Regions from separate parts of the Ancylobacter sp. WKF20 genome, predicted to be linked through region 3. Evidence: predicted binding sites of a transcription regulator. Region 3 holds the regulator's gene; each other region holds the start of a gene.
What was found. The regulator PhoB, encoded in region 3, activates phosphate uptake and scavenging genes when phosphate is short. The targets are predictions, from matches to a motif close to TGTCATNNANCTGTCAT.
Positions count from the first base shown of each region.

Region 1: the regulator PhoB is predicted to act here: its motif matches at 4,703-4,719, upstream of AncyloWKF20_RS13025 (DUF465 domain-containing protein).
Region 2: the regulator PhoB is predicted to act here: its motif matches at 4,229-4,245, upstream of AncyloWKF20_RS07205 (cycloisomerase).

Region 1 is NZ_CP121679.1:2,807,735-2,815,485, reverse strand. It holds gene AncyloWKF20_RS13045 (YceI family protein) at 1-337, opposite strand, end outside; gene AncyloWKF20_RS13040 (cell cycle transcriptional regulator TrcR) at 670-1,377, shown strand; gene AncyloWKF20_RS13035 (class I SAM-dependent methyltransferase) at 1,479-2,150, shown strand; gene AncyloWKF20_RS13030 (propionyl-CoA synthetase) at 2,163-4,127, opposite strand; gene AncyloWKF20_RS13025 (DUF465 domain-containing protein) at 4,498-4,674, opposite strand; gene AncyloWKF20_RS13020 (DUF465 domain-containing protein) at 4,876-5,082, shown strand; gene AncyloWKF20_RS13015 (peroxiredoxin) at 5,144-5,629, opposite strand; gene AncyloWKF20_RS13010 (protein-disulfide reductase DsbD domain-containing protein) at 5,769-6,602, opposite strand; gene AncyloWKF20_RS13005 (YqgE/AlgH family protein) at 6,736-7,362, shown strand; gene AncyloWKF20_RS13000 (EAL domain-containing protein) at 7,436-7,751, opposite strand, start outside.
Region 2 is NZ_CP121679.1:1,567,136-1,574,886, reverse strand. It holds gene AncyloWKF20_RS07220 (cyclic nucleotide-gated ion channel) at 131-1,543, shown strand; gene AncyloWKF20_RS07215 (hypothetical protein) at 1,724-2,713, opposite strand; gene AncyloWKF20_RS07210 (NADP-dependent isocitrate dehydrogenase) at 2,871-4,082, opposite strand; gene AncyloWKF20_RS07205 (cycloisomerase) at 4,325-5,167, shown strand; gene AncyloWKF20_RS07200 (RNA methyltransferase) at 5,316-6,152, shown strand; gene murI (glutamate racemase) at 6,255-7,193, shown strand; gene AncyloWKF20_RS07190 (lytic murein transglycosylase) at 7,414-7,751, shown strand, end outside.
Region 3 is NZ_CP121679.1:3,665,462-3,673,212, reverse strand. It holds gene pstC (phosphate ABC transporter permease subunit PstC) at 1-561, shown strand, start outside; gene pstA (phosphate ABC transporter permease PstA) at 572-1,405, shown strand; gene pstB (phosphate ABC transporter ATP-binding protein PstB) at 1,414-2,235, shown strand; gene phoU (phosphate signaling complex protein PhoU) at 2,255-2,968, shown strand; gene phoB (phosphate regulon transcriptional regulator PhoB) at 3,001-3,702, shown strand; gene AncyloWKF20_RS16910 (hypothetical protein) at 3,947-5,350, shown strand; gene AncyloWKF20_RS16905 (methylated-DNA--[protein]-cysteine S-methyltransferase) at 5,366-6,463, opposite strand; gene AncyloWKF20_RS16900 (SDR family oxidoreductase) at 6,547-7,311, opposite strand; gene AncyloWKF20_RS16895 (LysR family transcriptional regulator) at 7,447-7,751, shown strand, end outside.

The DNA of each region.
Region 1 (7,751 bases), 860 kb from region 3:
CGAAGAACTCGGCGGAGGCGAGGTGCTCGGCAAAGCGCGGCGAGGTGACGACCAATCCCTCCATCGGGATGGTGATGGCGAGCCTGGCCATGTCGGGCGCCTTGGGGTCGAGCAGCAGCGTGCCGCTCATCCGTCCGAACATGCCGCTGAGCGGGGTGAAGCCGAGATGATCGACCGACCAGATCACCTGCGTGTGGTTGGCGTCGACCTCATAGGTGCCGCCGCTGATGCGGGCGACATCCGGCTGGCCGGGCCGCTGCGCGGCATCCTGCGCCTGTGCCGGGCTCAGCGCGCCCAGCGTTGCCGCCGCCAGTGCCGCGAGAAACCAACGCCTCATCCTGTCCTCCCCTGCCATGCCGCGTTTCGCGTCGTTCCGGGCGGGAGATTAGGGCGGGGATACCGCAGCGGCAAGGTCGCGCGCACATCGTCAAAGGTGAAATCATTTTTATTATCAAATGCTTATGAAGAGTTTTGAGGCGCGTTGCCGTCGACCGCGCGCGGATGGTCTCACACGGTCCACGCAATCATTTGCAGGATGGCGCGCGCCGGCCTATATTCCCGCCATCCCGGTCATCGTCAGACGGTCCGAGGCTGCGCCCCCGAGGGGTGGGCGGAGCGCGTGAGAGAGTCTGCGCGACCGAATGAACCAATTGGATGGAGACGCGTCCCATGGCGAACGCCCCCCTCATGCCGAAGGCCACGGCCGTGTGGCTGGTGGAGAACACCGCGCTGACCTTCGATCAGATCGCGGACTTCTGTAAGCTGCATGTGCTGGAAGTGAAGGGCATCGCCGACGGCGAGGTCGCGCAGGGCATCAAGGGTCTCGACCCGGTGAACACCGGGCAGCTCGGCCGCGAGGAAATCGAGAAGGCCGAGAAGAACCCGAACTATCGGCTGAAGCTTCAGGAATCCAAGGTTCGCCTGCCGGAGCCCAAGCGTCGCCGCGGCCCGCGCTACACCCCGGTGTCGAAGCGCCAGGATCGCCCGAACGCGATCCTCTGGCTGCTGCGCAATCACGCCGAGCTCAAGGACGCGCAGATCATGCGCCTCGTGGGCACGACCAAGACCACGATCGAGGCGATCAAGGAGCGCACCCACTGGAATGCGCAGAACCTGACGCCGATGGACCCGGTCACGCTCGGCCTGTGCTCGCAGATCGACCTCGACATCGAGGTGCAGCGTTCCTCCAAGGATCGCCCCGCCGGCGCGCAGGTCGAGGACAGCACCACGCTGCTGCCGGCCGAGATCACCACCGGCGCCGGCGCTCACGACGAGCCCTACACCTCGTCGCGCAAGCCGCGCGAGGAGCCGATCGACCTCGAGACGGTGTTCGCCAAGCTCGGCGGTTCGCGCAAGAGCGCGGCCGAGGAGGAGTGAGGCGTCGCCTCCTTCGTGTCTCATGACGATCAGGGGCGCTCGGGCGCCCCTTTTCATTTGTCGCGACGGCATCATTGCCATCTCGGCCCCGTGAGGTTCCAATGAGTGTTTTCGATGATCCTGCTGCGGTGGCGCGCTATGCCGAAGGCCCGCGCCGTCTTGTGCCCGGCTTTCTCGATCTTCAGCGGATGGCGATGCTGCTGCTTGCCGAGCGCGCGCCGCCGGACGCCCACATTCTGGTGCTCGGGGCCGGCGGCGGGCTGGAGCTGAAGGCGTTCGCCGATGCCCAACCGGGCTGGCATTTCGATGGGGTCGATCCTTCGGCCGAGATGCTCCGTCTCGCCGAGGCGACGTTGGGTGTGCACGCCCGGCGCGTCCGCCTGCATGAAGGCTATATTGATACCGCGCCGGCCGGCCCGTTCGACGGGGCCGCCTGCCTGCTCACGCTTCATTTCATCCAGCCGGCCGAGCGGGCTGCGACGCTACGCGCGGTGCATGAGCGGCTGAAGCCGGGCGCCCCCTTCGTGACCGCCCATCACAGCATTCCCGGCGATGACGCGGAGCGGGCGCTCTGGTTCGCCCGCTACGCCGCCTTTGCAGCGTCCTCCGGCGTTCCGCGGGCGCAGGCGGAACGGGCGGGCGCCACCATCGGCGATCGCCTGCCGGTTCTCTCGCCTACCGAAGACGAGGCGCTGCTGCGCGACGCCGGTTTCCGCGATGTCGCCCTGTTCTATGCCGGCTTCACCTTCCGCGGCTGGGTCGCTCGCGCCTGAGCGCGCCGTCCCCTACGCCGCGCTCACCTTGGCGAGGCCGCGCGCGCTGAGCACGGCGGCGATCTCGTCCAGCGTCGCCGGATCGTCGATGGTCGCCGGCATGTTCCAGCTCTGCGCGTCGGCGATCTTCTTCATCGTGCCGCGCAGGATCTTGCCGGAGCGCGTCTTGGGCAGGCGGTTCACCGTGATCGCCAGCCGGAAGGCGGCGACCGGGCCGATCCGTTCGCGCACCAGCGCGACGATCTCCGTCTCGATCTGCGCCGGCGAGCGGGTGACGCCCGATTTCAGCACCAGGAAGCCGCAGGGCACCTCGCCCTTCAGCTCGTCATGAATGCCGATCACCGCGCATTCGGCGACATCCGGGTGCGCGGCGAGCACCTCTTCCATGCCGCCGGTGGAAAGGCGATGGCCGGCGACATTGATGATGTCGTCCGTGCGCCCCATGATGAAGAGCTGGCCGTCATCGTCGCAGAAGCCGGCATCCGCCGTCTTGTAGTAGCCGGGATAGTCGATGAGGTAGCTCTCGCGGAACCGCTCATCCTGCCGCCAGAGCGTGGGCAGGCAGCCGGGCGGCAGCGGCAGCTTGATGGCGATGGAGCCCATCCGGTTGGCGGCGACGGGATGGCCGCCCTCGTCGAGAATATCGACCTGATAGCCGGGCATCGGCACGCCGGTCGAGCCGACCTTCACCTCCAGCGGCTCGATGCCGACCGGGTTGCCGGCGATGGCCCAACCGGTCTCGGTCTGCCACCAGTGATCGACCACGGGCACGCCGAGCTTCGCCTTGGCCCATTCCACCGTGTCCGGGTCCGCCCGCTCACCAGCGAGGAACAGGGTGCGCAGCGAGGAGCGGTCATAGTCCTTCATCAGAAGACCCTCGGGGTCTTCCTTCTTGATCGCGCGCAGCGCGGTCGGCGCGGTGAACAGCGCGGCGACCTTGTACTCTTCAATTACCCGCCAGAACGCGCCGGCATCGGGCGTGCCGACCGGCTTCCCCTCATAGAGCACCGTCGTGCAGCCGGTGAGCAGCGGGGCGTAGACGATGTAGGAATGGCCGACCACCCAACCGATGTCGGAGGCCGACCAGAACACCTCGCCCGGCGCCACGCCATAGAGCCCGTCCATCGACCAGCGCAGCGCCACCATGTAGCCGCCGGTGTCGCGCACCACGCCCTTGGGCTTTCCGGTCGTGCCGGAGGTGTAGAGAATGTAGAGCGGATCGGTCGCCGCCACCGGCGCGCAGGCGGCGCTGACGCCGCTGGCGAGAGCCTCGGCGCGGCGCGTCGCCCAGTCCTGATCGCGGCCCGGCACAAGGCTCGCCTCGACCTGCGGGCGCTGGAAGATCAGGCAGGCCGCTGGCTTGTGGGTGGCGATGGTGAGGGCGAGGTCGAGCAGCGGCTTGTAATGGACGATGCGGCTCGGCTCGATGCCGCAGGAGGCGGAGAGCACGATCTTCGGCTGCGCATCGTCGATGCGGCTCGCCAGCTCCGCCGCCGCGAAGCCGCCGAACACGACGGAGTGCACCGCCCCGATGCGCGCGCAGGCCAGCATGGCGAACACGGCTTCCGGGATCATCGGCATGTAGATGACGACGCGGTCGCCGGCCTCCACGCCCATGGCGCGCAGCACGCCGGCCAGTGTCGCCACCTCGGTCTGCAAGTCGGCATAGGTGATGGCGCGCTTGGTGCCGCTCACCGGGCTGTCATAGAGGATCGCCGCCTGCGCCCCCCGCCCGGCCGCGACGTGCCGGTCGACCGCGTTGTGGCACACATTGGTGACGCCGCCGGCGAACCAGCGCCCATAGACCCCGGCTTCGGGATCGAACACGCGGCGCGGCGGCTCCATCCAGTCGATGGCCTCGGCGGCCTCACCCCAGAAGCCTCGCGGATCGGCGATGGAGCGGGCGTGGAGGGCGGCGTAGCCGCCCGAAGGAGGGCGCACGGGGTCGGTCGCAGGCGCAGGTGCAGCGGCGCTCATGGTGGCGTTCTCCCAGCAGGGGCGATTTTTCTTCTGTTGCCCTCAATTTCACGGGTAGCAGGCGGGGATTCAAGAACGCTCAAATGCGTACGACCTTGGTCGACCCTGCGTCATGTCCCCATGGGGAGGCTGAAACGCGAACCGCCGGCCCTTGTCAGGCCGGCGGCGGAGTTCTTTCGCGTTGTTCACGGGCGGGTGCCCGGTGGGCCTGGCTGCCGTCCATACGGGCCGCACTCGCTCGGGTCGCGAGCACTGGCCCCGGAGCATTCTCGCCGAAAGTTGCTCGACCTTCGCGGCGTTATCTGCTCGCGTCCGGCAGAAGGCGGTCCTTCATCTCGATCAGAATGAAGCCACCGGTACGGGCTTGGCCTTAATGCAGCGTCGCGCCCTTGAGCCGCGAGATTTCATCTTTCAGATGAAGCTTCCGCCGTTTCAGATCGGCCACCCGTACATCATTGGACGACGGGCGGGTCATCTCCTCACGCAGTTCCTTCTCCAGCGCCTGATGACGCCTTTCCAGTTCCGCGACATGCGCTTGCAAAGACATGGGCATCTCCCTGTCATTCGGAAACGAGCGTCATGAGTGTGTCACGTAAGCCGCGAGCTGTCGACGAAACGATGCGCTGCGCCGCAGCATGGCCAGTCCGCCGTTCGGGGATGTTGCAGGGGGCGGCCTTGGCGGCAATACTTGGTGCCAAGCTTCGACAAACCGGAGCGAGTCGGGTCGCGGGTCGAGCGTTTGACACAGATAACGGCGGATGAGGAAACCGAGCTGAGGGCTCTCCTCGAGCGCCTGAAGCAGGAGCATCGCGATCTCGATGCGGCTATTGCGACGCTGCAGCAGATGCCTGGCAGCGATCAGCTTCAATTGGCCCGGTTCAAGAAGCGCAAGCTGGTGCTGAAGGATCGCATCAGCTTCGTCGAGGACCAGATCTGCCCCGACATCATCGCGTAAGCGTGATGCTGCGCCGCACCCATCCCGGCACGCGGCCGGGATGGTATCAGCGGCGGCGCGATCAGAACTGCGTGAGCAGCACGTCGGCGTTGGTCGTGTCGGCCTTGCTCGGCACCGGCTCGACATTGAGGATGAGCACCTCGCCGTCATCCACCAGCATGGAGTAGCGCTTGGAGCGCAGGCCGAGGCCCGCGCCGGAGGCGTCGAGCTCGAGGCCGAGCGCCTTGGCGAACTCGCCATTGCCGTCCGACAGGAACACGATCTTGTCGCTGGCGCCGGAAGCCTTCTGCCAGGCCTCCATGACGAAGGGGTCGTTCACGGCGGTCACCGCGATGGTGCTGACGCCCTTGGCGAGGAAATCGTCCACGCGGGCGATGAAGCTCGGCAGGTGGTTCTTGTGGCAGGTGGGCGTGAAGGCGCCGGGCACCGCGAAGAGCACGACCTTCTTGTTCTTGAAGAACTCCTCGGTGGAGGTCGGCACCGGCCCGTCGGCGGTGGCGATGCGGAAGGTGGCGCTAGGCAGCTGATCGCCGACCTTGATCGTCATGGGTGTTTCCTTTCGTGCGCGAAGACGGATATGCGCGGGATCGTTCAGGCCAGCCGGCAGGCCGCGCCGTCGCGGGCACGGGCCGCCGGTCGGCCGGGCGATGGTAGAATAGCCATTTCCCGCGTCGCGGGAAGCCGTATCAGGGGGCGGAAAGCGGGGCCGTCACCTCGACCGCGCCGGCGCGGTCGGTCAGGGTGAAGCGCAGCGGCGTCGCCGCGATGTCGCTGCCCGAGGGCACGCCATCGACCGGCAGCGTGAACACCGCGCGCCCGTCCGGCCCGGCGCTGCGCTCGGGGAGCGGCAGGGCCCAATTGTCGTCCGGTCCCTCGACGAACAGATCGGCCGTGCCGGCATCGCCGACGCGGGCGAGGATTCGGATGCGGCGCTGCTCGCCACTGCCTTCCAGCGTCGCGCTCTCAATGGCCGGCGCGGCACCGGCCCCCAGGGCGGCTGTATGGGGTACGGCGGCAAGGGCGGCGGTGAGGGTCGGCGAGGGCGCTCCGGCGCCGCCAGCGGGCACGTCGAGCGTCACATTGGCGGTGGCGGGCTGGCAGATCTTCTCGCAGACCGCGAAATCAAGCGCGAGCCGCAGTTCCACCGGCTTGTCGGCCTCGCGCGGGGTGATCTTGAAGGGCAGGGTGACGTCGCTCTTGTAGCCGATGGAGAGGCTTCCCCCCTCGTCGAAGCGCACGGGCGCCGGCCAGAGCACCTCGACCGCGCCGACATTGCTCGATCCCGACCAGTCGAAGCGCGGCGGCACGCCGGCGTCGCCCGGATAGCGCCAATAGGTCTTCCAGCCGGGCGTCAGGCGGATCTGCACGCCGCCGATGAGCGCGCCTCCCTCGGAGGCCGCGACCAGCCGCACCGCCGTGCCGGAGGGCGCCGACCAGGTCGAGGCGAGCTCCGCGCGCGCGGGCGCCGCAAGGCCAGCGGTGGCGAGGGCTGCGAGGAGGAGGGCGCGACGGACAAGCATGATTGAGGCGATACCCTGCCGGCCGGCGCATGGAAAGCGGACGCGCCGCACTTTCGTGTGAGGGCCCTGGCGCGGCGGGTGGCCACGCCCGGCGGGGCTTGAAAATGCCCCGGCGAGGTTTACGCTTTCCCTCATGTGGATCGGACGGGAAGGCCGTGGAGGTTCCGGCGGCGGTTCGAGCGGAACCTTTCTCGAAGGGCAGATGCTGGTCGCCATGCCGGGCATGCGCGACGAGCGTTTCGCGCGCGCCGTGATCTATCTGTGCGCACACTCGCCCGAGGGGGCGATGGGCATCATCGTCAATCAGCCCGCCAGCAACATCAAATTCACCGATCTGCTCGTGCAGCTCGACGTCATCCCGCAGGATGAGCGCATCCATTTGCCGCGCAGCGCCGGCGGGGTGCGGGTGCTCAAGGGCGGGCCGGTGGAGACCGGGCGCGGCTTCGTGCTGCACAGCGCGGATTTCTTCATCCAGGATTCGACGCTGCCGATCGATGACGGCATCTGCCTTACCGCGACGCTCGATATTCTCAAGGCGATCGCAGCCGGCGGCGGGCCCGCCAACGCGGTGCTGGCGCTCGGCTATGCCGGCTGGGCGCCGGGCCAGCTGGAGAACGAGATCCAGCAGAATGGTTGGCTGCACTGCCCGGCCGACAGTTCGCTGGTGTTCGACGCCGATGCCGGCGCCAAATATGAGCTGGCGCTGCGCAAGATCGGCATTGATCCGGGCATGCTGTCCTCGGAAGCCGGCCACGCCTGACGGCGCGGGCTTTTTTCCAATTCGATCACAATGGGCATTCCGGCGCGGACGTCCATGCCCCGCGCCCGCCGCGTCAGCTCGAAGGCGGGGCCTTCACCGTCGCAGGAACGCTCGCTGGCCCCTCCTGGGGGGCGCCGGCGGGTGCAACTGGCGCACGTCCAGCGTCGCCCGGCGCGCCATTGCCCTGCGCCGCGCGCGGCACGGCGACGGTCGGCGGCGTGGCGGGCGCCGGCCGGGCCGGGGCGCCATTGGCGGCGGGGCGCGGCGTGCCGTTCGGCGGGGGCGCCGGACGCGCGGGACGGGGCGCGGCTGCGCCAGCAGGAGCCGCCCGCACCGGGGCCGTGGCCGGCTGGCCCGTCGTCGTGTCGCCATCCTTGGCGACGTCCTTG
Region 2 (7,751 bases), 2.1 Mb from region 3:
TGCGGCGAAGGACGTGACGTCCGTGGACGCTGCGGGGAAGGGCGTTTTGTCCGTGAATGAGGCTGCCGGCGCAGCGCCCACCGGGGAACCCATCTCCAGAGTAGTGGCGGCCAAGGATGAGGGCGTGTCCGTGGCTGCGTCCCATGACGGTGTGAATGCCTCCCCGTCGCCCGTGCCGGCCTCTGGCGAGGCGGCGCCCGTCCCTGGCGCCACGACGCAGCCGGGCCCGGCGGTGCGGCCCGGCCCGGCGGGCCGCCACGCGGCAACCGGCGGACCTGCGCCAAAGCATCCATCGGCCCGGCATGAGGGCGAGCCGGGCCCCGCGCCGGGCTCGGTGGGCTGGTGGGCGGCCAAGCGGCGGCGCTGTTACGAGATCCTTGAGCGTGATGCCGCGCATGACCGTATCGCCGAGCGGGTGAACATCGCGCTGATCGTGCTGATCGTGCTCAATGTCGTCGTCGCCGTGCTGGAGACCGTGCCGAGCCTCCTGCTGCGCGACATGCCGTTCTTCCGCAGCTTCGAGATCCTCTCGCTGGCGCTGTTCGCGCTGGAATACGCACTGCGCCTGTGGTCGGCGCCGGAGAATCCGCGTTATCGCGGGGTTGCGGCCGGGCGGGCAAGGCTGCGTCACATGGTGACGCCCGCCGCCATCATCGATCTTGTGGCCTGGTTGCCCTTCCTCATCTCGATGCTCTTCCATGTCGAGCTGCGCACGCTGGCGATCTTCCGGCTGCTGCGCTTCGTCAAGCTGGCGCGCTATTCGCCGGGCATGCAGTCGCTGTTCGAGGTGCTGCACCGCGAGCGCCAGTCGCTGATGGCCTGTTTCTGGTTGCTGGCGGCGTCGGTGCTGATCGCGGCTTCGGCCATGTATGTCGCCGAAGGCACCGTCCAGCCGCAGCATTTCGGCTCGATCCCCGCCGCCATGTGGTGGGCGATGACGACGGTGACGACGGTCGGCTATGGGGATACCTACCCGCTGACCCCGGCGGGCAAGGTGATCGCCAGCCTCACCATGATTACCGGCATCATCATGATCGCCCTGCCGGTCGGCATCATCGCCACGGCCTTTGTCGATGTCATCAAGCGGCGCGACTTCGTCATCACCTGGGGCATGGTGGCCCGCGTGCCGCTCTTCGCCGATCTCGATGCGGTGGGGATTGGCGAGATCCACAAGGCGCTGTCGGCCCATGTCGCGCAGCCGGGCGAGGTGATCGTCCGGCGCGGCGAGACCGCGCGCTCGATGTACTTCATCGCCTCCGGTGAGGTGCTGCTGGAATTCCCGCATGAGAGCGTCGTGCTCACCGAGGGGCAGTTCTTCGGCGAAATGGCGCTGGTGCGCTCGGCCAAGCGCGCGGCGACGGCGCGGGCGCGCACGCGCTCCATGCTGCTGATGCTCGACGCGGCGGATCTGAGCGAGATCATCCACCGCCACCCCGAAATCGGGGCGCGGATCGCGGCCATGGCGCGCGATGTGGCCGGGCCGCACCCGGTGGCCCGCCGATCCGACATCGCCAGCGGCGAGATCAGCGAGGAGCCGGAGTAAAGCTCGGGGGAACTGAGGTTCACGCAGCAGCTAAGTCATTGTTTGAGCGCATATGTCGCGCCCGAGCCGGAACTCTATCGCTCAGGGGAGGTGCGACGCGCTCTCTGCGCGGCGCGGCGCCCAGAGATGCGTCGCCTGGCATGCAGCAAAGGCGGCGCCGCTCACGGAAAACTGAGCCGCTTAATGAAATCGGCGCGCATTCGCCGCAACCCAGCGCGCACGCAGCTCGTCCCATTTCTGCCGGGCTTCCTCGCCTCGGTAGACGGTGAAGCAGCTGGGCGGAAAATCGAGCTCGTCGACCGGATCGTCGCCTGTCAGCAAGAGAAGGTTGTTCTCGCAGCGGCCGATCTTGTTCTTGAACGTCATCAGGCGCGCGCGGTCCCGCGGCAGTATGGCCTCCAAGGCCAGCACGCTGTTGCGGATGTTGATGCGCGGGGACCAGATCGACGTCTTGAAGAAGACGGCGCCCATGATGTTTTCGCCGGAGACGGGATCGACGGTCGCGGCCTTCAGCCCAATGAGGCTGTTGTTGATATCTAGTGTCGCTCGGGAGTCGTCGAAGCGGCAGGCCGATTTCCCGCAATTGGGCTCGACGCTTATCCCCATGAAGCAGGATTCGAGCAGCGAGTTGCGCAGTTCGAGGGACAGAAGCTGGTCGTTCTCGACACAATCATCACGCGCGCCGCTGATCCAGATGTTGGAAAGACGAAAGCTTGAGCCCTGCGGCCCGGCGATCCTCACCCCATCCCACACATTGCGTGCGTAGAAGCTGTCGAGCGTTGCGCCGTTGGTTCTGATCTCGATCGCCGCGCTGTTGCAGTAGGAGGCGCCCCAAGGGCTGTTCTGAGGAACGCGGCCAATGATGCTGCCGCCGTAGATGCGCGCCCGGCCCGGTCCTTCGACGATAAGGGGATAGCGGTTGATACGATCGGTGCCAATTCGGCAATTGCTTGATCGGGTGGGCGTGGGCGTTCGGGAATTACTCAGGATCCAGCTCTTCCCGCGCAGATCGATGCGCCGGTTCCGATCAATCGTGATCCTGGTCTGGGTGAAACTCGGCCCCACAGCCTGGGGACGGCGCCCGGTGGCGGCTGCGGCTGCCGGCAGGGAGTGCACGAGCGCGGCAACGATGCCGAGAAAAACCCAGGCCCAAAGCCGGATGCGCATCATGGCCTATCCCTTTTCGCCGGTATCCTGCGTTTGCAAGATTGACAGCTAACCGCCAAGGCCAGGCGACCAGCCCGCCGCTGGCGCCCGCGGTATGGGTCCAGGTTACCGTGCCTGGGGAACCGGGACGCGCCAAAGCGCGTCCCGGATGTTCATGGCCTCAGGCGAGGGCCTTGCCCAGATTCTCGGAGATCTTGTCGAGGAATCCGGTGGTGGAAAGCCACTTCTGGTCCGCGCCGACGAGAAGGGCGAGATCCTTGGTCATGTAGCCGCTCTCGACCGTGTCGACGCACACCTTCTCCAGCGTGGTGCAGAAATTGGCGAGTTCGGCATTGTTGTCGAGCTTGGCGCGGTGCGCGAGGCCGCGGGTCCAGGCGAAGATCGAGGCGATGGAGTTGGTCGAGGTCTCCTTGCCCTTCTGGTGCTCGCGGTAGTGGCGGGTGACGGTGCCGTGCGCGGCCTCGGCCTCCACGGTCTGGCCATCCGGCGTCATCAGCACCGAGGTCATCAGGCCCAGCGAGCCGAAGCCCTGCGCCACGATGTCCGACTGCACGTCGCCATCATAGTTCTTGCACGCCCAGACATAGCCGCCGGACCACTTGAGCGCCGAGGCGACCATGTCGTCGATCAGGCGGTGCTCGTACCAGATCTTGTTTTTCTCGAACTCGGCCTTGAACTCGGCGTCGTAGATGTCCTGGAAGATCTTGCGGAAGCGGCCGTCATACTGCTTCAGGATGGTGTCCTTGGTCGACAGGTACACCGGGTATTTGCGCATCAGGCCGTAATTCAGCGAGGCGCGGGCGAATTCGACGATGGATTCGTCGACATTGTACATCGACATCGCGACGCCGGCGCCGGGGAACTTGTAGACCTCGTGCTCGATGACCTGCCCGTCATCGCCGACGAACTTGATGGTCAGCGTGCCCTTGCCCGGAACGGTGAAGTCGGTCGCGCGGTACTGGTCGCCGAAGGCGTGGCGGCCGACGATGATCGGCTGGGTCCAGCCGGGTACGAGGCGCGGCACGTTCTTGCAGATGATCGGCTCGCGGAAGATCACGCCGCCAAGAATGTTGCGGATGGTGCCGTTGGGCGAACGCCACATCTTCTTCAGGTTGAACTCGGTGACGCGGCCCGCATCCGGGGTGATGGTGGCGCATTTGACGCCCACGCCCACGCGCTTGATCGCCTCGGCCGCATCGATCGTCACCTGGTCCTCGGTGGCATCGCGGTTCTCGACGCCGAGGTCGTAATACTCGAGGTCGATGTCGAGGTACGGGTGGATCAGCTTGTCCTTGATGTACTGCCAGATGATGCGGGTCATCTCGTCGCCGTCGAGTTCGACGACGGGATTCTCGACCTTGATCTTCGCCATGGGTTCCTACCTCGCACGGATGCAGCTTCGTAATGGGGCCTCGGCGCCGGTCCGCGCGGCCGCCGCCGGTGAAGGCGTGATACCGCGCCGCAGCGTCAAGCGAAAGCGCGGTGCGGCACGACTTTGGCGGTAAATCGTCAAACGCCTGTCGTGGCAGCTTCATCGGCCGCTGTTAGCCCCCTCGCGGATCTGCCGCGATGCACCCTGCGGGGCGCGTGCGATTACTCGGGGAGACCAAGACCATGTCGCGCCGTACCTCTGTCAGCCTTGCCCTCCTGCTGGCCGCCCTGTGCGCCTGCAGCGCCGCCGCTCAGGAGCAGCGCCCGGCCGCCGAGACGCTCACCCGCTTCGAGGTTCCCGAAGCCCGGCAGGCCGTCGCCGTGTCGGACCGCTTTTTCTACGCGATCGACAACCGCACTTTGGTGAAGCTCGACAAGACCACCGGCCAGGCGGTGGCGAAATGGGAGGGCCCGAAGGCCGGGCCGATCCTCCATCTCGACAGCGGCGTGGTGCGCGACGGCAAGCTCTACACCGCGCATTCCAATTACCCGGACTGGCCGATGACCTCCTCGATCGAGGTGTGGGACGCCGAGACGCTGAAGCATCTGGAAAGCCACAGTTTCGGCATTGATCGCGGCTCCTTCACCTGGCTCGACCGTGATCCCCAGGGCCGCTGGTGGGGCGCCTTCGCCAATTACAATCGCGTGTTCGACAAGAGCCCGGTCGCCTATGGCAACAAATACGCCACCCAGCTCGTGCGCTTCAACGCGGATTGGAGCGTCGCCGAGGCCTTCGTCTATCCCGACGCGCTGGTCGCCAAATTCCAGGATATGAGCAATTCCGGCGGCGCCTTCGGGCCCGATGGCCGGCTCTACATCTCCGGCCATGACAATGCCGAGCTCTACGTCGTCGCCCCGCCGGAGATGGGGTCGGTGATGGTGTGGCAGGAGACGATTCCCGTCGAGATCGCCGGGCAGGGCTTCGCCTTCGACCCGGCTCAGCCGGGTGTTGTGTGGGGGCTGATCCGCGGCAAGGCCGGGGCGGCGAGCCAGGTGACGGTGAGCCGCCTGCCAACCGCCAAATGAGCGCGGGCGGCGCCCGCGCTTCTGCGTGGGCTCGTGCGGGCGCTTAGCGATTTCACTCCTGGAGGAAATGCTCTAGGAGGGCGGCCATGAACGCGCCGCTCGCCCTGTCCCATTTCCGCACCTCCCTCGCCGCCACGGGGTTCGCCCGATGACCGGCGCTGGCACCAATCGCAGCCTCGACTGGCCCCAGGGTGGGCCGGTCGTCATCCTCGTCGAGCCGCAGCTCGGGGAGAATATCGGCTCGGCCGTGCGGGCCATGGGCAATTTCGGCCTGACGCGGCTGCGCATCGTCAATCCGCGCGAGGGGTGGCCGAACCCCAAGGCGGTGACCTTCGCCTCCGGCGCCGACCGCATTCTGGAAGAGGCGCAGATCTTCCCGGACCTGCGCGCGGCCATCGCCGATCTCAACTTCATCGCCGCCGCCACGGCCCGCGAGCGCGGGATGCAGAAGACGGTGATCGGCGCCGACGATTTCGCCGTCGAGGCCGGCACGCGCATCAAGGGCGGTGAGAATGTCGGGCTGCTGATCGGGCGCGAGCGCACCGGGCTCTACACCGAGGAGGTCTCCCTCGCCGACGTGATCCTCACCTTGCCGGTGAACCCCGCCTTTGCCTCGCTGAATCTCGGCATGGCGGTGGCGGTGATCGCCTATGAATGGTTCAAGCACGCCTCGGGCGGAGCGCTTCCCTTCCAGCAGCCGGACCGCTACCCGATCGCCGACAAGGCGGACCTTCTCGCCTTCTTCGATCATGTGGAGCACGAACTCGACGCGGCGCTGTTCTTCCGCTCGCCGCAGAAGAAGCCGGTGACGATCCGCAACATCCGCAACATCTTCCACCGGGTCGGGCTGACGCGGCAGGACATTGCCACGCTGCACGGCATGGTCACCGCGCTGGTGGAAGGACGCGGCCTGCGGGCGGCGCGCACCGCCGCGCGGCTGAGCGGGCAGAAGGCGCCGGCCGATGATGAGGGCGACGCCGGCTGAGATCCCCCGTGCCGGGAGGCGGTTGAGGTCGCAACGATCCGTTCACCAAGATGCGTCACACTGAGATGCGCCATAATCCCGCCCGGGATGGAGGACATTCAGATGCGCATCGAGGCTTCACCCGGCCCGGCATCCACCGGCTCCATCGGCGTCTCGTCCCCTCGTGCCAATGGGCCGTCCCGCGTGTCGTCGCCATCGCTGTCCCCCGAGACCCAGCTGCCGAGCGCGTTGCGCGCGCCGACCATCCTCGTCTTCGATTCGGGGCTGGGTGGCCTTTCCGTGTTCCGCGAGCTGGCGCGGGTGCGGCCCGATGCGCGCTTCGTCTATGCCGCCGATGACGCGGCCTTTCCCATCGGCTCCTGGGAGGAGGGCGCGCTGCTGACCCGGCTGGTCTGCGTCATCGACGCGCTGATCGCCCGCGTGCGGCCGGATGCGGTGGTGATCGCCTGCAACACCGCCTCGACGCTCGTTCTGCCGAGCCTGCGCGCGCGCCATGCCATTCCTTTCATCGGCACGGTGCCGGCGATCAAGCCGGCCTGCGAGAGCTCGCTCAGCCGGCAGGTGAGCGTGCTGGCGACGCCCGGCACGGTGAAGCGCGACTACACCCAGACGCTCATTCGCGATTTCGCCGGCAATTGCGCGGTGACGCTGGTCGGCTCGACGCAGCTCGCCGCGCTCGCCGAGGCCGCCATGGCCGGCGAGAGCGTGCCGGACGAGGCCTTTGCCGCCGAGATCGCTCCTGCCTTTGTGCGCGCGGGTAAGGCGCGGACCGATGCGGTGGTGCTGGCCTGCACGCATTACCCGCTGGTGCTCGATCGTCTCCAGAAGGTCGCGCCCTGGCCGGTGCGCTGGATCGACCCGGCGCCGGCCATCGCCCGGCGCCTTGCCGCGCTGCTCGGCCCCACGGCCTTTGCCGCGAGCCCGGCGCCGCTGCGGCTGTTCTCGACTGGGCGACCGCTCGATTCGGGGCTGGTGGAGACCATCATCGGCCGCGCGGCGCGGGCGGGCGAGGTGCTGCCGGTGGCGATGGCGGCGGCCTGAACAGCCCTGTCGCACGAGTGGCCCGGCTTCCGGCCTTGCCGCTGCCGCCTTCCCCGCGCAGCATGCCGCATCGGCAGAAGCTGCCCGGAAGGATTCGTCCGTGACCTGTTTGCGCGTGCCGCCGGCGACCAAGCCCTGCGATCTTGAGGCGCCGAGAGGTTTTAGCCGCCGCCGCCTTCTCCTTGCCGGCGCAGCGCTGGCCAGCGCGGGGGCGCTGGGCATGGCACCGGGCGCCATCCTGCCCGCGCGGGCGCAGCAGGCGGACAAGCCGTTTGATGTCTGGGTTGCCGAATTCCGCGCCCGGGCGCGGGCGCGCGGCATATCCGACGCAGTCTATGACAAGGTCACGCGCGGGCTGGAGCCGGACACCTCGGTCTATGCCAAGGACAGCGGCCAGCCGGAATTCCGCGAGCAGCTCTGGCAGTATCTCAACCGCCGTATCTCCGAATGGCGGCTCAATACCGGCCGCGCGGCGGCGCAGAAGAACGCCGCGCTGATGAAGCGCCTGCAGGGCGATTTCGGCGTCGAGCCGGATGTGCTGCTCGGCCTCTGGGGTAT
Region 3 (7,751 bases):
TGGGGCTTCTTCATCGTCGTGCCGCTGATGGCCGCCTATGTGCAGCCGCCGCTGATCGAACTGCTCAGCCCCATCCCGTTCATCGGCGCGCTGTTCCAGGGCCCGCCGCTCGGCGCCGGCATGCTGACCGCCGGCCTGATCCTCGCGCTGATGATCCTGCCCTTCATCACCGCCATGTTCGTCGAGGTGCTGGAATCGGTGCCGCCGATGATCAAGGAATCGGCCTATGGCGTCGGTGCCACCACCTATGAGGTCTACCGCAACGTCTCGGTGCCCTATGGCCGTGCCGCCATGGTCGGCGCGGTGATGCTGGGCCTCGGCCGCGCGCTGGGCGAGACGATGGCCGTGACCTTCGTCATCGGCAACGCCACGCGCATGAGCGCCTCGCTCTTCGCCCCTGGCGCCACCATCGCCTCGACCATCGCCAACGAGTTCCCGGAAGCCTCGCAGGGCTCGCTGAAGCTGCAGGCGCTGCTGGAGCTCGGTTTCATCCTGTTCGTCATCTCCTTCATCGTGCTGGCGCTCTCGCGCCTGCTGGTCCGCTCGAAACTCAAGGGCTGAGGGAACGCCGATGTCATCGCTCGCCCGCCGTCGCGCCACCGACTACACGGTCAAGGCCATCTCCACCGGCTTTGCCGCCCTGTCGCTGGTGCTGCTCGCCTGGATCCTGTGGACCCTGCTCTCGCGCGGCCTGCCCGCGCTCGGCCCGCACGTCTTCACCAAGATCACCGCGCCGCCCGGCGCGGGCGGTGGCCTGCTCAACGCCATCGTCGGCTCGCTGATCCAGATCGGCGTCGCCCTCGTCATCGGCACGCCGATCGGGCTGATGTGCGGCACCTTCCTCGCCGAGAACGGCCGGGGCACGCAGATCGCCAACGCCGTGCGCTTCGTCAATGACGTGCTGCTCTCGGCGCCCTCGATCCTCATCGGCCTGTTCGTCTACCAGCTCCTCGTCGTCCCGGTCGGTGGCTTCTCCGGCTGGGCCGGCTCGATCGCCCTGGCGATCCTGGTCATCCCGGTCGTGGTGCGCACCACCGAGGACATGCTGAACCTGGTGCCGATCGGCCTGCGCGAGGCGGCCTTCGCGCTCGGCGCGCCGCAGTGGAAGGTCGTGACCTTCATCACCTGGCGCGCGGCCCGCGCCGGCATCGTCACCGGCATCCTGCTGGCCGTCGCCCGCGCCGCCGGCGAGACCGCGCCGCTGCTGTTCACCTCGCTCGGCAATAATGGCTGGTCGATCAGCCTCAACGCGCCGATGGCCTCGCTGCCGATCGCCATCTATCAGTACGCCGCCAGCCCCTTCGAGGACTGGGTCGCCCTGGCCTGGGCCGGCGCGCTCATCATCACCGTCGGGGTGCTGACCCTGAACATTCTTTCCCGCCTCGTCCTGGCGAAGATGAAGTGAGACGGACCATGAATTTCGCTGCTGAAACGTCGATCGACATCGCCTCCGCCGTGAACCGCGCCACCGCGCCGTCCGCCGAGCCCAAGCTCAAGGTCGAGGGGCTGAATTTCTTCTATGGCGACAACCACGCCCTGAAGAACATCAATTTCGAGATCCCCGAGAAGCGCGTCACCGCGATGATCGGCCCCTCGGGCTGCGGCAAGTCCACGCTGCTGCGCATCTTCAACCGCATGTACCAGCTCTATCCGGGCCAGCGCGCGGAAGGGAAGATCCTGTTCGACGGCGTCGACCTGCTCTCCAAGGAGCTGGACTCCACCGTGGTGCGCTCGCGCATCGGCATGGTGTTCCAGAAGCCGACGCCCTTCCCGATGTCGATCTATGACAACATCGCCTTCGGCGTGAAGCTGCATGAGCGGCTCTCCAAGGCGCAGATGGACGAGCGCGTGGAGTGGTGCCTGCGCAAGGCGGCGATCTGGGAGGAGACCAAGGACCGTCTCCACACCTCCGCGCTCGGCATGTCCGGCGGCCAGCAGCAGCGCCTGTGCATCGCCCGCACCATCGCCGTGCGCCCGGAAGTGATCCTGCTCGACGAGCCCACCTCGGCGCTCGACCCGATCTCGACCTCGAAGATCGAGGACCTGATCGACGAGCTGAAGCAGGAATTCACCATCGTCATCGTGACGCACAACATGCAGCAGGCGGCGCGCTGCGCCGACATCACCTCCTTCTTCTATCTCGGCGAGCTGATCGAGGTCGCCGCGTCGAACGAGATCTTCACCAATCCGCGCGAGGCCCGCACCCGCGACTACATCACCGGCCGCTTCGGCTGAGCCGGCAGAGGAGCCTCCCATGACCGAACATATCGTTTCGTCCTTCGACGCCGACCTCAAGGAACTCAGCCGCCGCGTGGTGGAGATGGGTGGTCAGGCCGAGCGCCTCGTCGCGGATTCGGTCGAGGCGCTGGTCAAGCGCGACACCGAGCTCGCCCAGAAGGTGATCGTGCTCGACGGCCCGGTCGACCTGCTCCAGCGCGAGATCGAGGAAAAGGCCATCCTCACCATCGCCCGCCGCCAGCCGCTGGCCGGCGACCTGCGCGAGATCGTGGCCGCCATGCGCATCGCCAACGACCTCGAGCGCATCGGCGACCTCGCCAAGAACACCGCCAAGCGCGTGCTGGCGCTGACCGGCGAGTTCCACCCGCAGAAGCTGGTGCGCGGCGTCGAGCACATGTCCGGCATGGTGCTGGAGCAACTCAAGATGGTGCTGGACTCCTATGCCAGCCGCGACAATGACCGCGCGCTGGAAGTCTGGCGCCGCGATGGCGACATCGACGTCCTCTACACCTCGCTGTTCCGCGAACTCCTGACCTATATGATGGAGGATCCGCGCAACATCTCGCTGTGCACGCATCTGCTGTTCTGCGCCAAGAACATCGAGCGCATCGGCGACCACGCCACCAACATCGCCGAGACCGTGAACTATCTCGCCACCGGTCAGCAGCTCACCGACGAGCGGCCGAAGCAGGATACCAGCAGCCTCACCTCGCTGCCCTTCCCGGCCTGAGGCCGGCGTGACCGACGACCGGGGATGACGCCATGCCCACCAATATTCTGATCGTGGAGGATGAGGAGCCCCTCACCCTCCTGCTGCGCTACAACCTCGAATCCGAAGGCTATGCCGTCGACAGCGTGGGGCGCGGCGACGAGGCGGAGACCCGGCTGCGCGAGAGCGTGCCGGACCTCCTGATCCTCGACTGGATGCTGCCGGGCCTCTCCGGCATCGAGCTGTGCCGGCGCCTGCGGGCCCGGCCGGAGACCGAGCGCATGCCCGTTCTCATGCTCACCGCCCGCGGCGAGGAGACCGAGCGGGTGCGCGGCCTCGCCACCGGCGCCGACGACTATGTGGTGAAGCCCTTCTCGGTGCCCGAGCTGGTCGCCCGCGTGCGGGCCCTGCTGCGCCGGGCCAAGCCCGAGCATGTCTCGACGCTCTTGCGCGCCGGCGACATCGAGCTCGACCGCGAGACCAAGCGCGTCCACCGCGCCGGGCGCGAGCTGCATCTCGGCCCGACCGAATTCCGGCTGCTCGAATTCCTCATGCAGTCGCCCGGCCGGGTCTATTCGCGCGAGCAACTGCTCGATGGCGTGTGGGGCCAGGACGTCTATATCGACGAGCGCACGGTCGACGTGCATGTCGGCCGCCTGCGCAAGGCGCTCAATCGCCCGCGCCAGCCGGACCCCATCCGCACCGTGCGCGGCTCGGGCTACTCGTTCAACGAGATGTTCGCCCGCGCCCATTGAGCGGGGGCGAAGCGATGTTCGCCCCCGTGCCCTAGGCGCGGAACCTGAATGACAAGCCGCCGATCCGCGAGGACCGGCGGCTTTTTCATGAAGGCGCGGAGCCCGCGTGCCAGCCCCTACCGCGCCCCTGCCGCGTTGCCTCCCGCGGCGGGATATGAAACATCATCCGCCTACCGCGACGGTGCGCGTCTCATTCGCTCCCTGCCGGCGCGGTCCTCCCGATGGAGAGCGGATGGTCACGTCAATGTCAGCGCCCGAGAGCGCGCCTCTGCCGGAGGCAGACGCCGGCGAGGCCCGACGGGCCGATCTATGGGCCGCCTTCCTGCTGGCGGGCCTCGCGACCGCCTTTATCGCCTTCACAGTCTGGCCGGGGCTGATGTCGTTCGACAGCCTCTATGCCTACCGCCAGTCCATTGAGGGGGTCGACACGGCGCTATGGCCGCCCGTGCATGACTATCTGTTCTTCATCTTCCGGCACCTGCCCGGCAATCCCGGCGGGCTGCTGCTCTTCCAGTCCTTCGCCCTGTTCCTCTCGGCCAACCTCATCATCCGCCATCTCGCGCCATCGGCCACCGTGTCGGTCCCGCTCATGGCGATGTTCTTCGGCCTGTTCGTCGCGTTTCCCACGCTGCTCGGCGCCCTGATCGTGCTGTGGAAGGACGTGACCGTCGGCACCTTCGCCGTCATGGCGGTCGCCCTTTGGCTCTCAGGCACGCGCCGCTTCTCCTGGGCGAGATTCCTCGCGCTGTTCGCCTGCGTCACCATCTCCATCGCACTGCGCTACAACGCCCTGCCGCTGGTGCTGCCCTTCATGCTGCTGGTCGTCTGGCGGCCCGCCGGTCCCGCATCGACCGGCCGGCAGCAGGCGGCGGCCGGTCTCGGCATCGTGGTGACGCTGGCTCTTGCCTATGCGAGCACGCTCTGGCGCCTGCCGGACCTCCAGCGGCTGCCGTCGGTCGCGCCGATGATGACGAACATCAAGCTGTGGGACATCGCCGGCACCTCGGTCTGCGCCGGGCAGTCCCTGCTGACCGATGTCGTCACCCCCGGCGACCCGTTCACGGTGGAGGAGCTGCGGGCGCTGTACAATCCCCGCCATATCAACCTGACCTTCGACACGCCGCTATGGAATGAGCGCCTCGGCACCCGCTATGTGTGGCGCAGCGTGCCGGCCATCGAGCAGCGCTGGCGGGAGATTCTGGTCGCGCATCCCGGCTGCTATCTCGCCACCCGCCTTGCGGTGTTCGAGCAGCAGATGGGCCTCAACACCCCCGTCACCTATTACCCGACCCATGGCGGCATCGACGACAATCCCTACGGCTTCACCCTGGCCTTTCCCGAGCGCGCGGCCCGCCTCATCCAGATGATCGTCGAGGGCGCCAACGCGCCGTGGCGGCGTGGCTATGTGCTGGCGGGGCTTGCCCTGTTCTTCCTGCTGCCGGCGCTGTGGATCGACCGGCGGGGCGCAATACTGCCGCTCGCGCTCTATGCCGGCACGCTCGGTTTTCTGGGACTGCTCTTCGTCGCCGCCCCGGCGGGGGATGCGCGCTACATCTTCCCGCCCGGCGTGTTCGCGGCACTGGTCATCGTCACCTCGCTGGCCTGCATTGCCCGCGCGCGCCACGCGCGCCGCGTCCTAGCGCTGTAGGGAAAGACGCGCGCCTCACCCCGTCCGCTGCGGCCGCACGCGGTACTGCGCCTCGATCTCCAGCAGGCGCTGCTTGCGCCAGAGGCCGCCGCCATAGCCGGTGAGCGCGCCATCCGCGCCGATGACGCGGTGGCAGGGGATGATGAGGGCCAGCTGGTTGGCGCCGTTCGCCCGCGCCACCGCGCGAATGGCCGCGGGCGTGCCGATGCGGCGGGCGATCTCGGCATAGCTCACGCTCTCCCCCGCCGGGATGCGCCGCAGCTCCGCCCAGACGGCGCGGGTGAAGGCGCTGCCGTCGAGCGCGACGGGCGTCGCGAAATCCGCCGAGCGCCCGGCGAAGTAGGCGCCGAGCTCGGCGCGGATTTGCTCGGTCGGCGCCGTGCTGCCAATGCCGAGCGCGCCCTTCACGCCCTGGCGCAGCCGGGCGATCTCGGCCGGCAGGCCGCGCCGCTCGACGAATTCGAGCAGGTGCAGATGGGTGGGGCTGGAAATGGCGATCATGTCGCCGAGCGGCGTGCCGATCCAGTCGGCCAGCAGCCGCCCTTCGCCGGCGATGTCGCCGGGGGCGCAGCCGATCAGCCGGGCGAAGGCGGCGCGGAAGGCGCTCGCCGACTGAAACCCCGCCTCCTGCTGCGCGGCGATCACCGAGCCGCCAAGCGCCATCGTCTCGAAGCCCTCGCGCAGCCGCCGGTGGCGGGCCATGTCGAGAAAGGTCATGCCGAAATGCCGCTTGAAGGCGCGCCGCACGGTGGAGAGGTCATAACCCATGCGGGTGATGTCCTCCTCGCCGAAGCGGTAGGCCGGGCGGGCATCGAGCGCGGCGAGCAGGGCGGCGATCATCGGATCGGCTTCCGCCGCCGGCTGGAGCGGGTGGCACCTCTTGCAGGGGCGGAACCCCGCCTCGATGCATTCTCCGATGGTCGGCCGGAAGGTGCAGTTCTCGGCGAGCGGCTTGCGCGCCGGGCAGGTCAGCCGGCAGAAAATGCCGGTAGTGGCGACGCAGACATAGACGCGCCCCTCATAGGTCGCCTCGCGCGCCAGCAGCGCCCGGTAGAGTGTCGCCGGGTCCGGCAGGGTCAGGTCGAACAAATCATGTAGCGTGTCGGTCGCCATGATCGGACGCTAGCACCGCGCGGGCGCCCTCGCCGCCGGAAAACGGGCGGTTATTTCCCCGCCCGTCCTTCCCTCGCGGCCTCTCAGGTCCGGGTGATCGACAGGCCGCCATCGACCAGATGCGCGGTGCCCGAGACAAAGGACGACTCGTCCGAGGCGAGATAGAGCACCGAGCGGGCCAGTTCCTCGGGGCGCGCGACGCGCTTCAGCGCATGCAGGCCGGTGACGAAGGCTTGCGCCTCGGGCGTGTCATTGGCCTCGCGGTACATCTCCGTCTCCACCGCGCCAGGCAGCACGGCATTGACCCTCACCCCTTGCGGGCCGAATTCGGAAGCCAGCGCCTGGGTGAGGCCGATCAGCCCGGATTTCGAGGCGGCATAGGCGGCAAGGCCCGGAAACGCCGTGGTGTAGCCGACAAAGGTCGAGGTGAAGATCACCGAGCCGCCGCCGGTCGTTAGCATCTGGGCAATCTGGTGCTTGGCACCGAAAAAGGCGCTGGTGAGGTTGGTCGCCAGCGTGTCCTCCCACCCCCCACCGGAGACGCCGGTGCTCGGCCCCTTCTCGCCCAGCGTGCCGGCATTGTTGAAGGCAATGTCGAGCCGGCCGAAACGCTCGACCGCCAGCGCCACCAGCGCCCTGGCGTAGTCTTCCGAGCGCACGTCGCCCGCCAGCGCCACGGCCTCGCCGCCGCCGGCCGCGATCTCGGCGACCAGCGTGTCGAGCTCCGCCTGGCGGCGGGCGCCGACCACGACCTTCGCGCCCTCGGCGGCGAACAGCCGCGCGGTGGCGCGGCCAATGCCGGAGCTGGCCCCGGTGACGATCGCCACCTTGCCATTGAGACGTGACATGAGATTTCTCCGTGATTCCAGAAGGGCCTGCCACCGGACGATCCCGGCCGGCCCGCTTCGTCACAGAGTATGGCCCGCGCTGTGCGTTCGGATTAGACTGCCGGAAATGGAATTCATGTCCGGAAAAACCGAACGATGAAACTCGACGGCATCGCCGCCTTCGTCGCCATCGCCGAGGCCGGCTCGATCAGCGAGGCGGCGCGCCGGCTGCGCCTGTCGAAATCGGTGGTCAGTGATCGGCTGGCGCAGCTCGAGCAGCGTCTGGGCGCGCGCCTTGTGCATCGCTCGACCCGCCGGCTGTCGCTGACGGAGGATGGCGCGGCCTTTCTGGAGATGGCGTCGGAATCGCTGCGCGGGCTCGACGCGGCGGTCGCCACGCTGGCGGAGCGGCGCGGCACGCTGGCCGGCCCGCTGAGGATTTCCGCCCCGGTGACGCTCAC